One region of the Kitasatospora sp. NPDC041988 genome, then DNA from elsewhere that is predicted to be linked to it. Evidence: riboswitches for the same ligand, from Rfam matches in the RefSeq annotation. Region 1 holds a riboswitch; each other region holds the start of a gene.

Region 1 (5,246 bases):
CGGGGAAGCCCTCGGGCACCGGGACCCGGCCGCGGCCAGGGGTGGGTGCGGGGCCTCGTCGGCGGGGTACGCCGGGGCCGCCCGGCCGGGCGCCGGCGGGGTGGTGGGCCGTTCCGGGGAGACGGGTAACCGTCGCACCGGAACCGATCGTCGGCGGGAGCGGGGCATCACGGTCGCGCGGGTTCCGAGACGTCACGTCGTGCAGTCTTCCCCTTGTACCGGCCATCTGTCACATCCGGTTCTTCACGGGCGCCGGGAGGCGGGCACAGGGGGTCCACAAGATCGGGCAACAGAGGCCAAACCGCCTGGCCGGATCTGTGTGGCGTGGGCACGTCAGGACAGCAGGGTGAGGGGTGGGAGGAGGAAGAGGAGGGGGCGAGGAGGCCACGGAGACGGCAGGTGAAGGCGGCACGGCACCCCCGGTGGCACGGCTCGGCCGCCGGGGGTGCCACCGGGGGTGGGAGCGGGGGCAGGACCGGGGTCAGAGGAGCGGCGTGAGCCAGCGGCGGAGGTGCTCCTCGTAGCGGGCCGGGTCGGCGTTCCAGAGGGCCGCGTGGTCGCCGCCCGGGAAGGCCAGGAGGCTGACCACGTCGGAGCGGTGATCGGCGAGCCGGGCAGCGGCCTGCCAGGGCGCCACCGGGTCGTCGGGGCCGTGCAGGACGAGGGTGGGCACCCGCAGGTCGGTACCGTCCGCGATCCGGGCGAAGTCGGCCAGGTCGACGCCGGTGCGGCCCTCCGCCGCGAGGACGCCGAGTCCGGCGGCGGCGCCGCGGAAGCCGGCTCGGGCGGCGCCCCGGCGGGCGGTGGCGGGCAGGTCGAGGACGGGCGAGTCCAGGATCAGGCCGCTGACCGAGGACGCCCAGGCGGACCGGGCGGCGGTCTGCAGGGCGATGGTGGCGCCGAGCGACCAGCCGTAGAGGAGGATCCGGCCGGCGCCGCTGTCCAGGGCGAGCCGCACGGCCGCCTCGACGTCCCGCCACTCGGTCTCGCCGAAGTGGCCGAGGCCGTCCGGGGACGCGGGGGCGCCCGCGTCCCCGCGGTAGGTGACGGCCAGGACGGGCAGGCCGAGCCGGTCCAGCAGCGGAAGCACCGGGAGGGTCTGCTGCCGGTCGGCGCCGGCGCCGTGGATCAGCACGACCCAGGTACCGCGCTTGCCGTCGAGGTACCAGGCGGGCAGGGCCCCCAGCTCGCCCGCCGCGGAGGTCTCGGAGTACGGCAGGCCGAGGGCGCTGGTCGGGTCGCCGAGGTGGACGCGGGGGGTGAAGCGGACGGCGGTGCCGGGTGTCAGGGTGCCGCGGTCCGCGCGGGCCAGCCGCCGGGTGACACCCTGCTCGTCGCTGTGCAGGATCTCGTCGACCACGGCGTGCCCGCCGTCGCCCCACTCCACGGCCCAGCGGCCGGGGCGGGCGCTCTCCGGGCTGCGGGTGAAGGTGGCGCGTCCGGCGGCGAGGGCCTGGACCAGGACGGGGCCGGCGGCCCGCTCCCGGCCCGCCGGGCGGACCATCCGCTCGGAGGCCCGTCGGCCGATGACCAGCACGGCGGCCCCGGTACCGACGACGGCGGCCGCCACGGCGGCCGCGGTTCCCCAACGCATATCGCTCCCCGCTCTGTTGGTCGCGGACTGGGCAGTGTGCCCACCAGTGTCGCGGACTGGGCAGTGTGCCCACCAGTCCACTCGCGGGGGCGGCGGCCGGCCACCGGACACGGCCGTCCGGGTCATGCCGGGCTCGCTCCGGGGCGCGTGCCGGGAAGACGCTCAGGCCGGGATCTCGGTCTCCAGCCGCCCGAGCAGCTCCCAGAACCGCTCGCCGAGCGGCCGCTCCGGCTGCGTGCTCCGCGCCGCCGGGGCCGGGGAGCCCCAGCTGCCGGCGCCCCAGTGGGAGGAGACCTGGTTCTCGTTCTGCAGCGCCGTCAGCACGGCGGCGAGCTCGCTCTCGTCGACCGGCACGATCCGGCCGATCGCCCGGACGTGCGCCTGCCAGCGGCCGTCCACACACTGCCGCAGCCGCTGGTCGAGCTCGTCCCGACGGCCCGTCACCGCGACCAGCTCGCGCAGGGTCAGGCCGAGCACCTGGGCGAGCGCGTACGTCTGCTCCTGGTCACCGTCCCAGCGGCCGGTGGCCTCGGCCCGCTGGTAGTGGTGCAGGGCCATGCCGATCCTGCGGGCCGCGTTCTCCTGGTTGAGCTCGCGGGCGACCCGGAAGTCCCTCAGCCCGGCCGGGCGGACGCCCATCAGCTGGGCCGGCGGGCACCAGAGGGCGCGGGCCAGCGCGATGAACTCCTCCTCGGTGGGGCGCAGCTCGCCGCTCTCCCAGCCGAGCACATGGGCGGGCAGCAGCCGCACGCCGTGCGCGGCCATGCCCTCGGCCACCCGCTCGGGGGTCAGGCCCAGGCCGGCGCGATGCGCGCGGGCGGCCGCGGGCGAGAAGGGCACCGGGGGCACGGCGGGTGGCTGTCTTCGTCGCATGGCCCGACGGTAGGGGTCGGTGGTTGGACTGCCCCAGCCGCCGAACACACGAAGCGCGACTGTAGGGCTCTACAGGCCGCTGGACGATCGCACAGGCTGTCATGCCCCTGCGGGGGGTGACGATCAGAGGTAGCGACGGGGACGGAAACGGGGCGGGAAACATGAAGACCGTGTGACCAAACCCTCCGTGACCTTGGTTGACTCGCGGTTCGGCCGCGTGATGGGATCCTTCAGCCAATACGGAGGCATGCAGAGGAAGCCGGTGAGAGTCCGGCGCGGTCCCGCCACTGTCACCGGGGAGCACGTCCGGACGATGCCACGGCGGGCCGTCAGAAGCCGCTGGAAGGCCCGGGAGTGCGTTCGACCCGGAAGCCAGGAGACTCTCGCCCCCGGTACGTCGATCCAGGGCGCGGACCCTGAGTGAGGACACGCACGCCATGCAGGCTGCCCCGCCCCTCCGAGCCCTCTGCTGTCCGCCGTGCGCCCGCTGACCCGCGCCGCCGCCTTCGCGCTGGGTGCCGCCGCGGGGTATCTCGCCGACGCCCGGTTCGCCGACCCGCGCCGCGGCCACCCGGTGGCCGTCTTCGGCAGCGCGGCCGGCCGGCTGGAGAAGCGGCTCTGGCGCGACCACCGGGCCGCCGGCACCGCCTACACCGCGCTCTGCGTGGGCACCGTCGCCGCCGGCGCGGTGGCCGCCGAGCGCGTCCTCGGCCGCCGGCCGCTGGGCCGGGCCGCGCTGGCCGCCGCCGCGACCTGGACGGTGCTCGGCGGCACCTCGCTGACCCGCGAGGCCCGGACCATCGCCCGCTCACTGAACGCCGGCGACCTGACGGCGGCCCGCGCGCGGCTGCCGCACCTGTGCGGGCGCGACCCGAGCGCGCTGGACGAACAGCAGATCGCCCGCGCGGTGGTCGAGTCGGTCGCCGAGAACACCGCAGACGCCGTGGTGAACGCGCTGGTCTGGGGCACGGTCGCGGGCACGCCCGGGCTGCTGGCGTTCCGGGCCGTCAACACCCTGGACGCGATGGTCGGCCACCGTTCGCCGCGGCACGCCCGGTTCGGCTGGGCCTCGGCGCGGCTGGACGACGTGGCGGGCTGGCCGGGCGCCCGGCTGACCGCCCTGCTGACGGTGGCCGCCGCGCCCGAGCCCCGGACCGCCTGGCGGGTCTGGCGCCGGGACGGCTCCGCGCATCCGAGCCCCAACGCGGGCCAGGCCGAGTCGGCCTTCGCCGGAGCGGTCGGCGTCCGGCTCGGCGGGACCCTGAACTACGGCTCGCGCGTCGAGCACCGGCCGGTGCTGGGCGCGGAGCTGCGGCCGGTGACGGTGGACGACATCGAACGCGCCTGCCGGCTCTCCCGCCGGGTGGGCGCGCTGGCACTGGGTACGACCGTGGCCGGGCACCTGGTGATCCGGGCTTTCACGAGAAGGAGGGGGAACGCATGAGCAACGCGCTGCTGGTCGCCGGAACGACCTCGGACGCGGGCAAGAGCGTGGTCACCGCGGGTATCTGCCGCTGGCTGGCCCGGCAGGGTGTCGCCGTCGCGCCGTTCAAGGCGCAGAACATGTCGCTGAACTCCTTCGTCACCGCCGACGGCGCCGAGATCGGCCGCGCCCAGGCGATGCAGGCCCAGGCGGCCAAGGTGGAGCCCGAGGCGGCGATGAACCCGGTGCTGCTCAAACCGGGCGCGGACGGCCGCAGCCAGGTGGTGCTGCTCGGCCGCCCGGTGGCCGAGGTGGGCGCGCTGGACTACCGCGAACGCAAGCCCGTCCTGCTGGAGCGCGCCCTGGAGTGCCTGGCCGACCTGCGCCGCCGCTACGACGTGGTGGTCTGCGAGGGCGCCGGCTCTCCCGCCGAGATCAACCTGCGGGACCGCGACATCGCCAACATGGGCCTGGCCACCGCCGCCGGGCTGCCGGTCGTGGTCGTCGGCGACATCGACCGCGGCGGGGTGTTCGCCGCGATGTACGGGACGCTGGCGCTGCTCTCGGCACAGGACCAGCGGCACGTGGCCGGCTGGTTCGTCAACAAGTTCCGGGGCGACGCGCGGCTGCTCGCGCCCGGCCTGGAGATGCTGCGCGAGCTGACCGGCCGCCCCGTGCTGGGCACCCTGCCGATGCTGCCGGACCTCTGGCTGGACGCCGAGGACTCGCTCGACCTGTCGACCGTGGTCGACCGGACCGCCGGGCGCGGGCCGCTCGGCGCGGACGTGCTGCGGGTGGCCGTGGTGCGCTTCCCCCGGCTCTCCAACTTCACGGACCTGGACGCGCTGGCCCAGGAGCCGGGCGTCCTGGTCCGCTGGGCCACCCGGCCCGAGGAGCTGGCCGACGCCGACCTGGTCGTCCTGCCCGGCACCCGTGCCACCGTCGCCGACCTGGCCTGGCTGCGCGAGCGCGGCCTGGAGCAGGCGATCAGGGCGCGGGCGGCGGCCGGACTGCCGGTCCTCGGGGTCTGCGGCGGCTACCAGATGCTGGCGCGCACCATCGTGGACGAGGTCGAGTCCAAGGCCGGCGCCGTCGACGGCCTCGGGCTGCTGCCCACGCACGTCCGCTTCGGTGCCGAGAAGGTGCTCGGCCAGCCGGTCGGCGAGGCGTACGGGCAGCGGGTCGAGGGGTACGAGATCCACCACGGGGTGGTGTCCGTCGAGGGCGGGGAGGCGTTCTTCTCTGATGACCAGGGGCAGAGCCTGGACGGCTGCCGGGTAGGGGCGGTCTGGGGCACGACCTGGCACGGTGCGCTGGAGAACGACGGATTCCGGCGCGAACTGCTGCGCGAGGTGG
Region 2 (5,246 bases), on a different contig from region 1:
GCCGACCTCGCGCGGGTAGCCGGCGCCGGCCAGCTCACCGGCGACCTGCATGTGCGAGCGGGCCGCCTCCAGCGAGATGACGTCGGCGTCGAGCTCGTCGATCGCGGTCATGATCGCACCGAACTCGGCGTAGCACATGTGAGTGTGGATCTGGGTGTCGGCGCGTACCCCGGAGGTGGCGAGCCGGAAGGCGGCGGTGGCCCAGTCCAGGTAGGCCGGGCGGTCGCCGGCCCGCAGCGGCAGGGTCTCGCGCAGGGCCGGTTCGTCGACCTGGACGACGGTGGCACCGGCGGCCTCCAGATCGGTGACCTCGTCGCGCAGGGCGAGGGCGACCTGGAAGGCGGTCTCGGCGAGCGGCTGGTCGTCGCGGACGAAGGACCAGGCAAGCATGGTGACCGGGCCCGTCAGCATCCCCTTGACCGGACGGTCCGTCAGGTCCTGGGCGTAGCGGAACCAGTCGACGGTCATCGGGTGCGGGCGCGAGATGTCGCCGGCCAGCACCGGCGGGCGCACGTACCGGGTGCCGTACGACTGCACCCAGCCGTGCCGGGTGGCCAGGTAGCCGGTGAGCTGCTCGGCGAAGTACTGGACCATGTCGTTGCGTTCGGGCTCGCCGTGGACGAGCACGTCCAGCCCGGCCTTCTCCTGGAACGCGATCACCTCGCGCACCTCGGCCTCGATGCGCTCCCGGTAGGCGCCCTCGTCGATGCGGCCGGCGGTGAGGTCGGCGCGGGCGACGCGCAGTTCGGCGGTCTGCGGGAAGGAGCCGATGGTGGTGGTCGGCAGCAGCGGCAGGCCGAGTCGGGTGCGCTGGGCCTCGGCGCGCTCGGGGTAGGCCTGGGCCCGGCGGCCGTCGGCCTCGGTGACGGCGGCGGTACGGGCGCGGACGGCCGGGTCGCGGGTGATCGGCGAGCCGGCCCGGGAGGCGAGGTCGGCCCGGTTGGCGGCGAGTTCGGCGGCGATCGCGTCGGTGCCCTCGCGCAGGCCGCGGGCGAGCAGGGCGGTCTCGCCGGCCTTCTGACGGGCGAACGCGAGCCAGCGGGCGATCTGCGGGTCCAGGTCGCGCTCGTCGGCGGCGTCCAGCGGGACGTGCAGCAGGGAGCAGGACGGTGCGACGTCGACCCGGTCGGCGAGGCCGAGCAGGGTCGCCAGGGTGGTCAGCGACTTCTGCAGGTCGTTGATCCAGATGTTGCGGCCGTCGACCACGCCGGCGACCAGGCGCTTGCCGGGGAGTCCGCCGACGGCGGCGAGGGCGTCGAGGTTGGCCGCGGCCGAACCGGTGAAGTCCAGTGCGAGGCCGTCGACCGGCGCCTTGGCGAGCACGGGCAGCGCCTCGCCGAGGCGGTCGAAGTAGCTCGCGACGAGCAGCTTGGGCCGGTCGGTGAGGGCGCCGAGGTCGCGGTAGGCGCGGGCGGCGACGTTCAGCTCGGCCGGGGTGCGGTCCTGGACGAGCGCGGGTTCGTCCAGCTGCACCCACTCGGCGCCGGCGGCGCGCAGGTCGGCGAGGAGTGCGGCGTAGACGGGCAGCAGCCGGTCGAGCAGGGTGAGCGGCTGGAAGTCCTCGGCCACCCCGGGGGCCGGCTTGGCGAGCAGCAGGTAGGTGACGGGGCCGACCAGCACCGGCCGGGCGTCGTGGCCGAGCGCGACGGCCTCGCGCAACTCGGCCACCTGCTTGGCCGGGTTCGGGGTGAAGACGGTGCCGGGGCCGAGTTCGGGCACCAGGTAGTGGTAGTTGGTGTCGAACCACTTGGTCATCTCCAGCGGCGCGACGTCCTGGGTGCCGCGCGCCATGGCGAAGTAGCCGTCCAGCGCGTCGGCGTCGACGGCCGCCCGGTGGCGGGCGGGAATCGCACCGACGGCGACGGTGGCGTCCAGCACGTGGTCGTAGAGCGAGAAGTCGCCGGTGGGGACTTCCCGGATGCCGGCGTCGGCGAGCCGGCGCCAGTTCTCCCGGCGCAGGTCGGCGGCGGTGGCCAGGAGGGCGCCGGCCGCGACCGCACCCTTCCAGTAGCCCTCGATCGCCTTCTTGAGCTCCCGGTTCCGGCCCTGCCGGGGGTAGCCGTGGGCGGTGGCCCGGGTTGCCGCGGCTGCGGAATTCGCTGTCAAGGGACTCTCCTTCGCGAGCCTGTCTCCTGTGGTCCCCGATGACGGGACGCAGGCGCGAAGGGTGACGAACCGGGCGGGGCCACGAGCGCACGAAGAGCGCCCAACCCGCCTGGTATGTACGCCGACCCGCCCACGAGGTCACCGGGATGGCCGCGCGCGATCGGTCGCGTGCGGGCAACGGGCAGGTCTTCGGACTCGCGGGCACGGCCGCCCCCGAAAGGGCGGACACCTACTGGCCGTCGCTTCCCAGACCCGGCCGGGCCCAGTGCGTATGACGGCGTTCGTTCCCACTCACCGCTGCGGGGCAGTCCCGGATTCCCACCGGGTTCCCTCTTGCGACGCGCCTGCCTGGCGGGCAGGGCGAACCAGCTGCCCGGCCAGCTTAGAGGGAGTCCGGCAGCCGGCGGACAGGGATTGGCTCAAGTCGTCCACATTCCGAGACGGCACCGGCCGGGGCTTCGGGCTCCGAACGAGGCGAAGCAGTGACAGGGCGCGCCACGAGGAGTCGACCGACCGGTAGCTCACAGGATGATGACGATTGAACAAGCAGCACCCCCCAGGCGACTAAGGGCGCCCTTATTTAGGCTAGCCTCACCTCATGCATCACGCCCTGCTGGCCGCGACCACGGCCGGATACACCATGCCCCAGCCCTGGCGGCTCCTCACCAAGGCCGGCTACTTCATCGGCCTCAGCGGAGCCATCGGCGCCACCATCACGTACGCGACCACCGTGCGCCCCGCGCTGCGCGCCGCGGAAACCAGCGGCCAGGACGCCGAGGTCCTGCGAAGAAGATCGGCGACCTACCTCGCCTGGGCAGGGGTGGTGCTGCTGATCGCCGGTTACTTCCAGCTCGCCGCCCGTCTCGCCCGCGCCGGCAAGGGCATGCCGTTCGGCGACGCCCTCGCCCCGGACCGGATCTGGGACTACCTCCACGCCCCGGCCGCCAAGGGCGCCTGGATCGCCCAGGGCACCGTCTACCTGGTCCAGAACGCTGTCCTGGCCGTCGCGGCCGCAGCCCTGATCGCCCTCTTCATACCGGCCAGCCGCCGCCACACGGACGCCATCGCCCTCACCGCGCTGCCGCTCTCCCTCGCCGTCACCCTGATCGCGGCCGTCCCCGCCACCAAGCCCGCCGACCTCGACCGCTGGCTCGACCTCGTCTTCGACCAGACCCACATCATCTCCGGCGTCGTCTGGCTCGGCGGCCTCGCCCTCCTGGTCGCGCTCGCCGGCACCCGCGGCCGCCTCGGCGACGGCGCCGGCCTTCTCTGGGCCGACATGTGGCGCCGGTTCAGCCTCGTCGCCATGATCTGCGTCGGCGCCGTCACCATCTCCGGCCTCTGGCTCAGCTGGAAGCACGTCGGTGCGATCTCCCAGCTCTGGACCACCGGCTACGGCATCGCCCTGCTGGTCAAGATCCTCCTGGTCGCCGGCCTCGTCGCCGCGGGCGCCTTCAACCAGTTCCGGCTGATGCCCCGCATCGCCCAGGCCCGCCGCGCCGACGACAGCTCCTCCCTCCTCCACCTGACCCTGCGGCACTTCCCGAAGGTCGTCTGGGGCGAGGTCGCCCTCGGCGTCGCCGTCCTCGTGGTCATGCCCTTCCTCGCCGGCTCGGCCCGTACCGAGTCCGGCAGTGCCAAGGCCGTCTCCTCCGGCAGCATCTTCGCCGCCGGGGCCGCCCTCGTCATCGCGCTGGCCGTCTCGCTCTACGCCACGGCCAAGGCCTCCGACGCCCTGTCCCGCCGCCCGGCAGCGGACGCCGCCTGAGCCGGTACGCCGAATCCCGACCACCGACCGCAGAAGGCCGCCCCGCGCCGATCCTTGGCAGGGGCGGCCTTGCCGTACGCCCACCCGCCCGGCGCCGCGCACGCTCGCCGCCCTCCGGTGCCGGACGCCACTCGGCCGGGGCTACCGCAGCGACCTCCGGACCGCCCCGAATCCCGGTGGCGATCCTTCCTGTCGGCCGCCCCGGGCCGGCGGGGAGCAGTGGCGGCGAAGGCGCCGTCGCCCCCTGTCGCCGCTCAGCCGGCGCAGGCGCATCCGGCAGCGCTCTTCGCCTCGACCGGCGTCCGCTGGGGATCGACCGCCTGCTCGTCGGGAGTGCAGCAGGCGGTGGTGCCGCAGCAGGCGTCCGGCGCGGCGGCAGCGCTCCTGCCGAGGGTGTCGGCGTCGGACTTGACGACGTAGACCTCCCAGGGCTCCTCACCGGGGCCGGTGACCCAGACCTTGTCCTGGAGGGCGTAGCAGCAGGAGGTGTCGTTCTCCTCGAAGGTGGCCAGGCCGGCCTCCTTGAGGCGGCCGGCGGCGGCGGTGACCTGCTCGGTGGAGGCGACCTCGACGCCGAGGTGGTCCAGGCGGGTGTCCTCGCCGGCCTCGCCCTCGATGAGGACGAGCTTGAGCGGGGGCTCGGTGACGGCGAAGTTCGCGTAGCCGGGGCGGCGCTTGGCCGGCTCGGTGCCGAACAGCTTGGAGTAGAAGGCGATGGAGCCTTCGAGGTCGGCGACGCGCAGGGCGAGCTGAACGCGGGACATGGCGGTTCTCCCCGATCCGGTCTTGTATCGACGGCTGTCGATATGGCCGACCTTGCCACCGGATTAGATGGCTGTCAACATAGACGCATGTCGAATCTGGAACTGCCGGTGCTCGACCAGGACGACGCGGCCGCATGCTGCTCGCCGATGGTCCGCGAGCCCCTGGGCGAAGAGGCCGCCGTCGACCTGGCGAAGATGTTCAAGGCCCTGTCGGACCCGGTCCGACTGCGGCTGCTGTCACTGATCGCCTCCCACGAGGGCGGCGAGGCCTGCGTCTGCGACCTGACCGGCCCGTTCGACGTGTCCCAGCCGACGATCTCCCACCACCTCAAGGTCCTGCGGGAGGCCGGACTGGTCGGCTCCGAACGCCGCGGAACCTGGGTCTACTACTGGGTGCTGCCCGCCGCCCTGGCCCGCCTCTCCTCCCTCCTCGACACCCCGGCAGGCGCGAGATGACCGAGCCCGCCCCGCTGGGCCGCCGGACGGCCGTCGAGTTCGTCGGGACGGGCGCGCTGGTCGCGATCGTGGTCGGCTCCGGCATCCAGGCCACCGAGCTGTCCCAGGACGTCGGCGTGCAGCTGCTGGCCAACGCGCTCGCGACCGTGTTC
Region 3 (5,246 bases), on a different contig from region 1:
CCACCGGCAAGCACCTCTTCCTCGGCTTCGAGGGCGGCTCCTGGGTACACATTCACCTCGGCCTGTACGGCGGGTTCGGCTTCGGCGAGGGCCCGGCGCCCGAGCCGGTCGGCCTGGTCCGGCTGCGCCTGGAGAACGACGACGCCTACGCCGACCTGCGCGGCCCCAACACCTGCGCGCTGATCACCGGCGCCGAGAAGGCCGCCGTCGCGGACCGGCTCGGGCCCGACCCGCTGCGCGCCGACGCCGACCCGGAGCCGGCCTGGCGGCGGATATCCGGCAGCCGGACGACGGTCGCCGCGCTGCTGATGGACCAGAAGGTGCTGGCCGGGGTGGGCAACGTCTACCGTGCCGAGGTGCTGTTCCGGCACGGCGTCAACCCGCACCGGGCCGGGCGTGACCTCACCCGCGCCGAGTGGGACGCGATCTGGGCCGACCTCGTCGCCCTGATGCACGAGGGCGTCGGCGCGGGCCGGATCGACACCGTCCGCCCCGAGCACACCCCCGAGGCGATGGGCCGTCCGCCCCGGGTGGACGACCACGGCGGCGAGGTCTACGTGTACCGCCGGGCCGCGATGCCCTGCCTGGTCTGCGGCACCGACGTCCGGACCGAGGAACACGCCGCCCGGAACCTCTTCTGGTGCCCGACCTGCCAGCAGGCCTGAGGCCGCCGAGCCGGCCGAGCCGGCCGAGCCGGCCGGGCCTGAGCCGTCCCCGGCCGCCCGACCCGGTCCGGTCAGGAGCCGTCAGCCGTCCGTCCGCCCGCGGGCGACCGACCAGGCGGCGGCCGCGCCGGCCAGGCAGAGCGGCGTGTAGAGCGCCAGGTTGAGCGGGTAGAAGACCGAGCCGGTGTCGGCCCCGATCCCGGCCGCCCAGACCAGCCCGGCCAGCCCGCGGGCGAGCATCCCGCCGGCCACCGCGCGAGGGCCCCAGCGCAGCGCCACCGCGGGCAGCCGGCCGGCCAGGCCGTCCAGTACCCCGCCCCGGGCGAGGACCAGGGCCGCCCCCGTGAACAGCGCCGCGGCGAGCGGGACCAGGACCGGCGGGGTGAACGGCACGTCGGCGTTGAGCACGGCCTGGGAGAGCGACGCCGTGTCGGCCGCCGGCCAGGTGCTGCCGGTGGCCCAGTAGACGTGCAGCAGGCCGTCGGCGGCGAGCACGGCGGCGACGGCGAGGGCGGCGGTACGGCGGCGGTTCATGGTGGTCCCCCAGGGGATGCGACGGTGTGTCACCCGCAGGAGCGGCCCCGCCCGCCGGACGTTCCCGTGGCGAGCGTCACACCGGAAAGTCGCCCGGGAGAGGGAACGTCCGGGCCTCCCGCCGCCTCTGATGCGGATGTGGATGGTCCCGACACCCGAACCGCCAGCGACCCCGCCGCCCTGGTCCGCGCCGCCCAGCGCGGCGACCAACTGGCGGTGAGCGAGCTGCTGGAGCTGGTCACGCCCTACGTCCGCCGGCTCTGCGGCCCGATCGCCCTGGACGACGGCCCCGACGCGACCCAGGAGGCGCTGATCGCCGTCTTCCGCAAGCTGGGCCAGCTCCAGGACCCGGCCGCGCTGTTCGGCTGGGTCCGCTCGATCGCCGTCCGGGAGGCCGTCCGGCATGTGAAGCGGGTCGCCCGCTGCGTCCCGGCCGACCTCTCCGAACTGCCCCGCCCCGGTGATCCGCAGCTGGCCACCGACATCGAGGACGTCCTCGCCCGGCTCAGCCCCGAGCACCGGGCCGTCCTGGTGCTGCGCGACCTGGAGGGCCTGGACGAGCGGGCCACCGCCGACCTGCTGGGCGTGGCGGCCGGCACCGTGAAGTCCCGGCTCTCCCGGGCCCGACTCAGCTTCCGAAGGGCGTGGCAGCAGTGAGCGCGCAGACCCCCTGGCCGGTGGCGGCCTTCGACCCGGTGCGCCGACTGCACGTCATCGCCGCCGTCACCCCGGGCGCCGACGTCCGCGAGACGGTGATCGACGCGCCGTTCGACCAGGTCTGGGCCGTCGCGGCGGACCTGGAGGACGGGCTGCCGCGCTGGCTGCCGGATCTCCGCACCGTCCGCCTCACCGCGGGCCCGGCGGACGGCCGCGCCGAGGCCCTGGTGGTGGGACACAGCCGGCTGCGGGCCCGCTTCGACGTCGAGCTGACACCCGGCTGGTGCCTGATGCGCAGCCGCTTCCTGCTCGGCGGCATGGCGGCGCGCCCCGAGCCGGACGGCACCCGGTTCGCCTTCCTCGGCGCCTTCCGCCTCCCCGCCGCCGGCCTGGTCACCCGGGCCCTGCGGCCCGCCACCGACCCGCTGGCCCGGCGCTCGCTGCGCCGTTTCGAGCGGCTGGTGCGGCAGGGGTGACACCGGCCGCGGAACGGATGATGCCGGCTCAGGGCCCCCGTCGGGCCGGCAGGTGAGTCAGCCGGCCGCAGCGGTGGGCTCGTGGTGGTCCGTCGCGGAGCCGCCGGCGGTGTCGGGCGCCGGCTCGTGGTGCTCGGCGGCGGCGCATTCGTCCAGCAGGGGGCGCATGGCGTCGTCCACGAGCCGGTAGCGCACCACGCGTCCCTCCTTGTCCCCGGTGACCACGCCGGCTGTGCGGAGCAGCCGCAGCGCCTGGGAGACGGCGGGGTCGCGCATGCCGGTGGCGACCGCGAGGTCGCTGACGGCGAGCGGCCCGGCGCGGTGCAGGGCGAGCAGCAGGGAGAGCCGCCCCGGGTCGGCGAGCAGTGAGAACCGCTCGGCCCAGGACCGGACGTGCCCGGTGTCGCCGATGGCGGCGATGGCCTCGCAGACCCGGTGCCCGTCGATGGTGCGCTGACCCGCGCGGTCGGCCGGTACGAGATGCATGCGGACATTCTTGCAGGCCCCGGCCTGTGATCCTGGACACCTGCGCAGGTGCGCAGCCTTGCAACGGTGCTGCGCGGCCCCCTACGGTGTTGCCCGCCGTGGTGCTCGGGAAGACCGGTGACGGACCCTCAGGGTTCAAGTCCGGAGCGGCCCTCGCCACTGTGATCGGGGGAGTCGTCCGTACCCACGACGCCACTGGGCGCCTCGCGCGCCTGGGAAGGCGGGTACGGAAGCCCCGTCAGCCAGGAGACCGGCCACGGCATCTCACGAACGACTTTCCACGAGGTGCTGGAGCGTGATCCGCAGATGACCGTGCCCGAAACCGCCGCTGCTCCGGCGGCGCCGTCCGTCCTGCCCACTTTCCGCTGGAGGCGGGAGGACACCGTCCGCACGGCCGGGCTGATCGGGGTGATCCTGGCCATGCACGTGGTGGCGTTCGGGACGCTCATATTCCTGGTCGCCCCCGAGAAGTACGAGGTCGGCACCCAGGTCTTCGGGGTGGGCCTGGGTATCACCGCGTACACCCTCGGGATGCGGCACGCCTTCGACGCCGACCACATCGCGGTGATCGACAACACCACCCGCAAGCTGATGGCGGACGGCAAGCGCCCGGTCTCGGTGGGCTTCTGGTTCGCCCTCGGCCACTCGTCGATGGTGGTCATCATGGCCGCCCTGGTGGCGGGCGGCGCGCAGCTGGCCAACACGCTGATGGACGACGAGTCGGTCACCCACCAGTGGCTCGGCGTGGTCGGCACCTCCGCCTCCGGTGCCTTCCTCTACCTGATCGGCGCGCTCAACCTGGCCGCCCTGTTCGGCATCCTGAAGGTGTTCCGCTCGATGCGGGCCGGGCAGTTCGACGAGGCGGAGCTGGAGGAGCACCTCAACTCGCGCGGCTTCCTGGCCCGGGTGCTGAACCGGGCGACCCGCTCGATCACCCGGCCCGGCCAGATGTTCCCGGTCGGCATGGTGCTCGGCCTCGGCTTCGACACCGCGACCGAGGTGACCCTGATGGTGATGGCCGGCTCCGGCGCGGCCTCCGGGCTGCCCTGGTACGCGATCGTCTGCCTGCCGCTGCTGTTCGCGGCCGGGATGAGCCTGTTCGACACGCTGGACGGGACGTTCATGAACTTCGCGTACCAATGGGCGTTCTCCAACCCGGTACGCAAGGTGTACTACAACCTGACCATCACTGGACTGTCGATCGCGGTGGCGTTCATCATCGGCACCATCGAGCTGGTCGGGGTGCTGCACGAGAAGCTGGACCTCACCGACCCGGTCAGCGGCTGGATCGCGGACATCTCGCTGGACAACGTCGGCTACGCGATCGTCGGGCTGTTCGTGGTGGTCTGGGCGGCGGCGATCGCCTACTGGCGGCTCGCGGGGGTCGAGCAGCGCTGGAGCCCTCAGGCGGTGAAGGCGGCTGCTCCGGAGGACGCCGCGTCGGAGTCGGTGAAGTAGTCGGCGAAAGCAGCCGGCGAAGCAGCCGGCCCGTCAGGCCGCCGCGAGCAGCAGCGTCCCGGCCACGGCGAGCCCGGCACCGACCACCTGCACCGGGCGCAGCCGCTCCTTCAGCACCCCGCGGGCCATCAGCGCGGTGACCACCGGGTAGAGCGAGGCCAGCACGGCGGCCGCCGCGGCCGAGCCGCTGTGCGAGGCCAGCGCGTACGTGCCGTTGGCGGCGACGTCGGCCACGCCGACCGCGGTGAGCGCGGGGAGCCTCGCCCGCAGGCCGGGCAGGAGCCGGCTGCCGCCTCCGCCTTCGCCTCCGTCGCGGTGCAGGCTGAGCAGCAGCGCGCCGCCGCCGACGGCGACGTTGCAGAGCCGCTGGACGCAGAGCACCAGCAGCAGTCCGCCACCGGTGGAGGCGTGCGCGATCAGGGCCATCACCGCGCCGAAGCCGAAGGCGGCGCCAAGGGTGAGAGCCAGCACCCGCCGGGCGGCCGCCGGTCCGCCGCGCTCCGGCCCGCCGGCCAGCACGACGCCGACCACGGCGACCGCGATCCCGGCGGCCTGGCCGAGCCCGGGGCGCTCGCCCAATGCGAGTCCGACGCCGACCGGTACGGCGACGCCGATGGTGGCGAGCGGCGAGACCACGCCCATCGGGCCGAGCGCGAGCGCCCGGTAGAAGGCGAGCATGGCGAACGGGCCGATCACCCCGGCGGCGACGGCGTACCAGAGGGCGGGGGAGGCGTCCGTCCAGCCGCCGGTGGCCAGGACGGCGGCGAGCAGCAGCACGGTGGCGGTCAGCTGGGAGGCGACCACCACGGCCAGCGCGGGCAGCCGGCGGGTCAGCGCGCCGCCGCCGAAGTCGGCCAGGCCCCAGAGCAGGCTGGCGGAGAGGGCGAGCAGGGCGCTCATGAGGCGGCCGGGAGGGCCGGCGGAACGTAGGACAGCACAATGCACCCCGCAGTACAGTCGAATGGACTCG
Region 4 (5,246 bases), on a different contig from region 1:
TACGAACGCGACCACGGCGCATCGCCGCGCCTGGCGGCCACCACGTAGCCGGCCACGGCGACGAGGAGCAGCAGGAGGAGCGGGTTGGTGGTGCGCGTGGCCGCCGCGCCCAGGCCGAGCGCCCACAGCCACCAGGCCCCGGGGTGCAGCTGGCGGGGGCCGACGGGCGGGCGGCGGGTGGCGCGGGGGGTGCGGGGCGGGCCGGCGGCGCGGGGTGTGGTCACGGGGGAGGAGGTCCAGGTCGGGGAGGGCGGGGGTGGGGCGGGGCTGGCGGGGGCGGGCTGTTGTGCGGGTGGGGTGCGGGGGTGGGCCTGGAGCTGACTCGGGGCTGACTCGGGGTGGCCCTGGAGTAGGAAGTCGGATGGGCCGACTTCCTACTCCGGCTGGTCGGGCGGGAGCCCTTTCTGTAGACCGGTCGTCATAAGTAGACCGGTCGATATATATAGACCGGTCGATATATGTGGACCGGTCAACATATTCGGGTGCCTGTTCAGCGGCGGCGGCGCGCTTGCCAGACGGTGCCCGCGGCCAGGACGGCGACGAGCACGGCGCCGGCGATCACGCCGAGGTCCGGGCCGCTGGTGCCGGGCGAGCCGTCGTTGCGCGCGGTGGTGGCAGCGGCGTCGGCGGAGGAACGGTCGGAGGGCTGATCGTTGGGCCGGCCGGCTCCGCCGAGCTGGTCGGCGCAGCCGGCCTTCGGATAGCCGGCGATGGCGCAGAGCAGCCCGTTGGTGTCGTACCGCAGCGGCGGGGCGACGGTGGCCAGCACCTCGGCCGAGCTGGCGTTGCCGGGCACGACGGCGCAGGCGGTGCGGGGCCCGGGCGGGGTCTCGCCGGCGGCGTCGGCGGCGGTGCCGAAGTCCAGGACGACACCTACGCGCTTACGCCCCTGCTGCGCGGGCGTGCTGCCGCAGACGGTGGCGAAGTCCGGGGCGGTGCCGGGGCGGGCGGCGTCCCGGCCGCCGTCGGGGCTGACGGCGAAGCGCCACCCGTCCACGCCGCCGTCCGGTGGCACGTACACGGCGGGCCCCTGCTGCTGGTAGGCCCATGCGCCGTCGGACCACTTCCAGAACGACCAGTACCGGTACCCGGCGGCCTGCGCCGGCGCGGCCCCGAGGACCAACAGGATCAGCACCCCGGCCACCACCCCGGCGACGAACCGGACGAGCGCGGGCGCCACCCGCCGACAGCGACTGGGAGCCGCGGGTGCGGGGGCGAGCGTTGCCGGGGCGGCCGGTGTCGGGGCGAGCGTTGCCGGGAGCCGGCCAGGCAGGCCGGCGGGCGGCAGCGGGGTGGTGGGCGCGGGCCTGCCGGTGACAGTCGGCCGGCCGGTCGCCACCGGCGCGTCCACGACCTGGCGATCCGTGACCTGGCGATCAGTGACCTGGCGATCCGTGACCTCGTGATCAGTGACCTGGCGATCCGTGACCCCGTGATCCGCGACCTCGTGATCCGCGACCCGCCGATCACGGACTCGCCGCTCCGCAACCCGCCGCTCCGCACCGGAACACGAGCTCGCGGCGCCTGCCCCGGGAGTCGGCCCGGCCGGGCCGGAGCCGGTCGGGGTGGCGGGGCTGGTCACAGCTTCGGGCCGCGCTTGCGCTGGATGCTCAGGAGCACGCCGCCGCCGATGCCGATGAGCAGGCCGATGCCGATCGGCCACCACTGGCCGATGCCGCCGTCCTTCTTCTCCTTCGCCGGCGCGGAGGCGGCAGCCGAGGCCGAGGCCGGGGCGGTCGCCTTGGGCGCCGGGCCGAGGGCGGTCAGCTGCGCGACGAGGTCGCCGCCGAACGAGGCCGGGTCGCGCTGGGCGGCCTGGGCGACGAGTAGCAGGGTGGCGGTGGCGGAGGCGTCGGTGCCGCCCTTGGTCCAGGCGGTGCCCTCCTTGGCCAGCCAGTCCACCGCGCCGGTGGCCTGCTGCGGGTGGCCGCCCTGGATCAGGCCGAGCGCGGCCCAGGCGGTGGCGGTGTAGTCGGGGGTCGGGGCGGCGCCGGGGGTGGTCAGGGTGAGGTGCTGCCCGCCGGCCGCGAGCTGTGCGGTGAGGTAGGCGCCCGTGGCCTCGCCGGAGTCGGCGCGCGGCACGGCTGTCGGCGCGGAGCCGCCCGTGCCGGTGGAGCCGTCCGCGCACGTGAGCGCCTTGGGCGCGGCGTCGGTCCGGTTGGTGTTGGTGACCGGCAGCTTTCCGCCGACCGCGGCCAGCGAGGCCTGGCCGGTGGCGAGGGCGTTCGGTTCGAGCGCGCCGTCCGGCTTGGGCTGGTAGGCGAAGGCGCCGCGCTGGTCGGCGGGGGCGGCGCAGCCGAGCTGGAAGAGCGCCAGCCCGTCGAAGGCGTTCTTTCCGGCCTTGGCGACGCCGGCCGGGTCCACCTTGGCGGCGAGCAGGGCGTTGACGGCGAGGCCGGTGGAGTCGGCGTCGCCGGGGCTGCCGGGATTGTAGGCCCAGCTGCCGTCCGCGTTCTGGTTGGCCTTGAGCCACTGGACGCCCTTGTCGACGGCGTCCTGGTGCCCGCCGAGCGCGACCAGCGCCTGGACGGCGACGGCGGTCGCGTTGCTGTCCTCGGTCGCGGCGGCGCAGGCGGCCGCGGTGTCCGCGCGGAACGACGGCCAGCCGCCGTCCGCACACTGCTGGCCGGTGAGCCAGGAGACGGCGGAGTCGGCGGGCGTCACCTTGGCGCCGGCCAGCGCGGTGAGGGCGAGCGACTGCCGCCACACCCCGTCGAACGTCGGGTCGCCCTTGCCGTAGAGGCCTTCGGGGACGGCGGCGGCGCTGGGCGAGGGGCTGTCGGCGAGGGCCGGAGCGGCGGCGCCGCCGGTGAGCAGCGCGGCGGACAGGGCGGCGGCGCCCAGGCGGGCGGCGGTGAGCATGGTGGAGGTGAGCCTTTCGGTGAGCGGTGGTGGCCCGGGTGGGCCGTTCCGTAGACCTCGACGGTGCCGGGTGCGGGTGTGCCCGGTGTGGCCGCTCGCCTCTCCCCGGGCATTCCGACTCGCCCGGCCGTCCAGCGCCGGGCTCACGGTTGCGGGGTCAGTGCCGGATTCGCACCGGCTTTCCCCGGAGGAGAAGCGGGATGGAGTTGTCCTGCGGGTCGACTTTAGCCGCCGCACGGGGGCTGCCGAACCGGCCCGGGCGAGAACAGGTTCCACTTGGCCGGCGAGGCGCCGCCACAGGGCCCGGCGAGCACCGGCGAGCGCCGGCACCGGCAGCGGCGAGGCGGCGACGGGCCGGCGGCAGGCCGACGTCAGGGCAGGGTGAGCAGCCGGGCGGCGGTGTGCAGGTCGGCGCGGACCTCGGCGATCGAGGAGCGGCCGGAGAGCCAGGACACCAGGGCCGAGTGCCAGGTGTGCTCGATCACCCGGACGGCGGCGCGCTGGCTGTCGGTGGGCGGCCCCGACTGGCCGATCGCGTCCAGGATGAGCTGGCCGGTGGCGGTGCTCACGAGGTCCACCTCGGTACTGACCGAGCGGTCCGCGAAGGAGAGCGCCCGGACCATCGCCTCCGCCAGCAGTGGTTCGCGCTGGAGCGCGTGGAACGCGCGGGTGAGTGTCTCGGCGACCCGCGGGGCCGGTTCGAGCTCGGCCGGAGGGTGCCGCCGGACGTGCTCCTGAAGGCTCTGCAACTGCTCCAGCATGACCGCGACCAGCAGATGTACCTTCGACGGGAAGTACCGGTAGAGGGTGCCGAGCGCCACCTGCGCGCCCTCCGCGACCTCCCGCATCTGCACCGCGTCGTACCCGCCGCGGGCCGCCAGCGCGGTCGCGGAGCGCAGGATCCGCCGCCGCCGTTCGGCCTGCCGGGCGGTCAGCGGCGGGCCGTCGGGGTGCGGCGCGGGCTGCGGTGCGGAGCGCGGCGCGGGGTGCGCCGCGGCGGGCGGCGCAGGGTGTGGTGCGGCGGGCGACGGCAAGGGTGCTCCCGGTGCGCGAGACTGGCGGGGTGCTCCTGAAGTGCCGGAGCAGGTCCGGAACGGTTCCGGAGCAGGTCCGTCCTGCCGGTCCGGTGGAGCAGGTCCGGCAGGTCGGGCGGGTGATCCGGCGTGGCGTGAATCACCAGCCCTGGCTCCTGACGAGAAGCTACGGGCCGGTATCTTCAAGGTCTCTCATTGTTCACATGGTCAGTGGCGAACTCCACACCACACTGAAACCTGATCTACTTTACCGACCGGCAGCACACCTAGCAGCAGAGATGGGGGCCGAGGATGACCGCGCAACCGCTGCGGATTGCCCTGCTGTCGTACCGCGGCGACCCGTTCTGCGGCGGCCAGGGCGTCTACGTACGGCACCTTTCCCGTGAACTGGCCCGGCTGGGCCACCACGTGGACGTGATCGGCGCCCAGCCGTACCCCGTACTGGACGAGGTCGAGGGCCCCGGCTCGGTCCGGCTGGTCGAGTTGCCCAGCCTGGACCTCTACCGCGCCGACGACCCGTTCCGCACCCCGGACCTCGCCGAGTACCGCGGCCCGGTGGACGTGCTGGAGGTCGCCACGATGCGCACCGGCGGCTTCCCCGAGCCGCTGACCTTCTCGCTGCGCGCCCGCCGGTACCTCGCCCTGCACAAGGGCCGCTACGACGTGGTGCACGACAACCAGACGCTCGGCTACGGCCTGCTCGGCCTGGGGCGGCACGGGTTCCCGCTGGTCACCACGATCCATCACCCGATCACGGTGGACCGGCAGCTGGAGCTGGACGCGGCCCCCACCCGGCTCAGGCGGCTGTCGCTGCGCCGCTGGTACGCCTTCACCCGGATGCAGCGCCGGGTGGCCGCCCGGCTGGAGCACATCATCACCGTCTCCGGCAGCTCGAAGCGGGAGATCGTCGAGCACCTGCGCGCCGCGCCCGGCGCGGTCTCGGTGGTGCCGATCGGCGCCGACACCCGGCTCTGGTCCCCGTCGGGGACGGTGCGGCGGGTGCCCGGCCGGATCGTCACCACCTCCAGTGCGGACGTGCCGCTCAAGGGGCTGGTGTACCTGGTGGAGGCGCTGGCCAAGGTCCGCACCGAGCGGGACGCGCACCTGGTCGTGGTCGGCAAGCCGCAGAAGGAGCAGGGGCCGGTCACCGAGGCGGTGCGCCGGTTCGGCCTGGAACGGCACATCGAGTTCCGCAGCGGCCTGACCGATCAGGAGCTGGTCGACCTCTACCGCTCGGCCGAAGTGGCCTGCGTGCCGTCCCTGTACGAGGGGTTCTCGCTGCCCGCCGCCGAGGCGATGGCCACCGGTACGCCGCTGGTCGCCACCACCGGCGGGGCGATCCCCGAGGTG

Evidence for each region. A riboswitch is a leader RNA that binds a small molecule or an ion and turns the genes downstream of it on or off. The one in region 1 is predicted to bind cobalamin.
Region 2: linked by a shared signal. The riboswitch ahead of metE (5-methyltetrahydropteroyltriglutamate--homocysteine S-methyltransferase) and the one ahead of ACZ6NC_RS14305 (cobalamin biosynthesis protein) in region 1 are both predicted to bind cobalamin.
Region 3: linked by a shared signal. The riboswitch ahead of nicT (Nickel transporter NicT) and the one ahead of ACZ6NC_RS14305 (cobalamin biosynthesis protein) in region 1 are both predicted to bind cobalamin.
Region 4: linked by a shared signal. The riboswitch ahead of ACZ6NC_RS02975 (prenyltransferase/squalene oxidase repeat-containing protein) and the one ahead of ACZ6NC_RS14305 (cobalamin biosynthesis protein) in region 1 are both predicted to bind cobalamin.

Annotation. Positions count from the first base shown of each region.
Region 1 covers NZ_JBVJCO010000011.1:158,191-163,436, reverse strand. Annotated here, with positions in the region: gene ACZ6NC_RS14320 (hypothetical protein) at 1-19, opposite strand, end outside; gene ACZ6NC_RS14315 (alpha/beta hydrolase family protein) at 482-1,594, opposite strand; gene ACZ6NC_RS14310 (transcriptional regulator) at 1,757-2,467, opposite strand; cobalamin riboswitch at 2,692-2,852, shown strand; gene ACZ6NC_RS14305 (cobalamin biosynthesis protein) at 2,946-3,911, shown strand; gene ACZ6NC_RS14300 (cobyric acid synthase) at 3,908-5,246, shown strand, end outside.
Region 2 covers NZ_JBVJCO010000065.1:16,787-22,032, forward strand. Annotated here, with positions in the region: gene metE (5-methyltetrahydropteroyltriglutamate--homocysteine S-methyltransferase) at 1-2,106, opposite strand, end outside; cobalamin riboswitch at 2,270-2,491, opposite strand; gene ACZ6NC_RS38820 (CopD family protein) at 2,705-3,874, shown strand; gene ACZ6NC_RS38825 (ArsI/CadI family heavy metal resistance metalloenzyme) at 4,129-4,638, opposite strand; gene ACZ6NC_RS38830 (ArsR/SmtB family transcription factor) at 4,726-5,094, shown strand; gene ACZ6NC_RS38835 (aquaporin) at 5,091-5,246, shown strand, end outside.
Region 3 covers NZ_JBVJCO010000010.1:47,497-52,742, reverse strand. Annotated here, with positions in the region: gene ACZ6NC_RS12735 (Fpg/Nei family DNA glycosylase) at 1-665, shown strand, start outside; gene ACZ6NC_RS12730 (DUF3995 domain-containing protein) at 747-1,199, opposite strand; gene ACZ6NC_RS12725 (RNA polymerase sigma factor) at 1,338-1,856, shown strand; gene ACZ6NC_RS12720 (SRPBCC family protein) at 1,853-2,332, shown strand; partial or broken gene ACZ6NC_RS12715 (ArsR/SmtB family transcription factor) at 2,477-2,818, opposite strand; cobalamin riboswitch at 2,901-3,091, shown strand; gene nicT (Nickel transporter NicT) at 3,125-4,276, shown strand; gene ACZ6NC_RS12705 (EamA family transporter) at 4,310-5,176, opposite strand.
Region 4 covers NZ_JBVJCO010000002.1:5,349-10,594, forward strand. Annotated here, with positions in the region: gene ACZ6NC_RS02965 (CbiQ family ECF transporter T component) at 1-224, opposite strand, end outside; gene ACZ6NC_RS02970 (SCO2322 family protein) at 491-1,180, opposite strand; gene ACZ6NC_RS02975 (prenyltransferase/squalene oxidase repeat-containing protein) at 1,579-2,862, opposite strand; cobalamin riboswitch at 2,950-3,070, opposite strand; gene ACZ6NC_RS02980 (TetR family transcriptional regulator) at 3,234-3,896, opposite strand; gene ACZ6NC_RS02985 (glycosyltransferase family 4 protein) at 4,188-5,246, shown strand, end outside.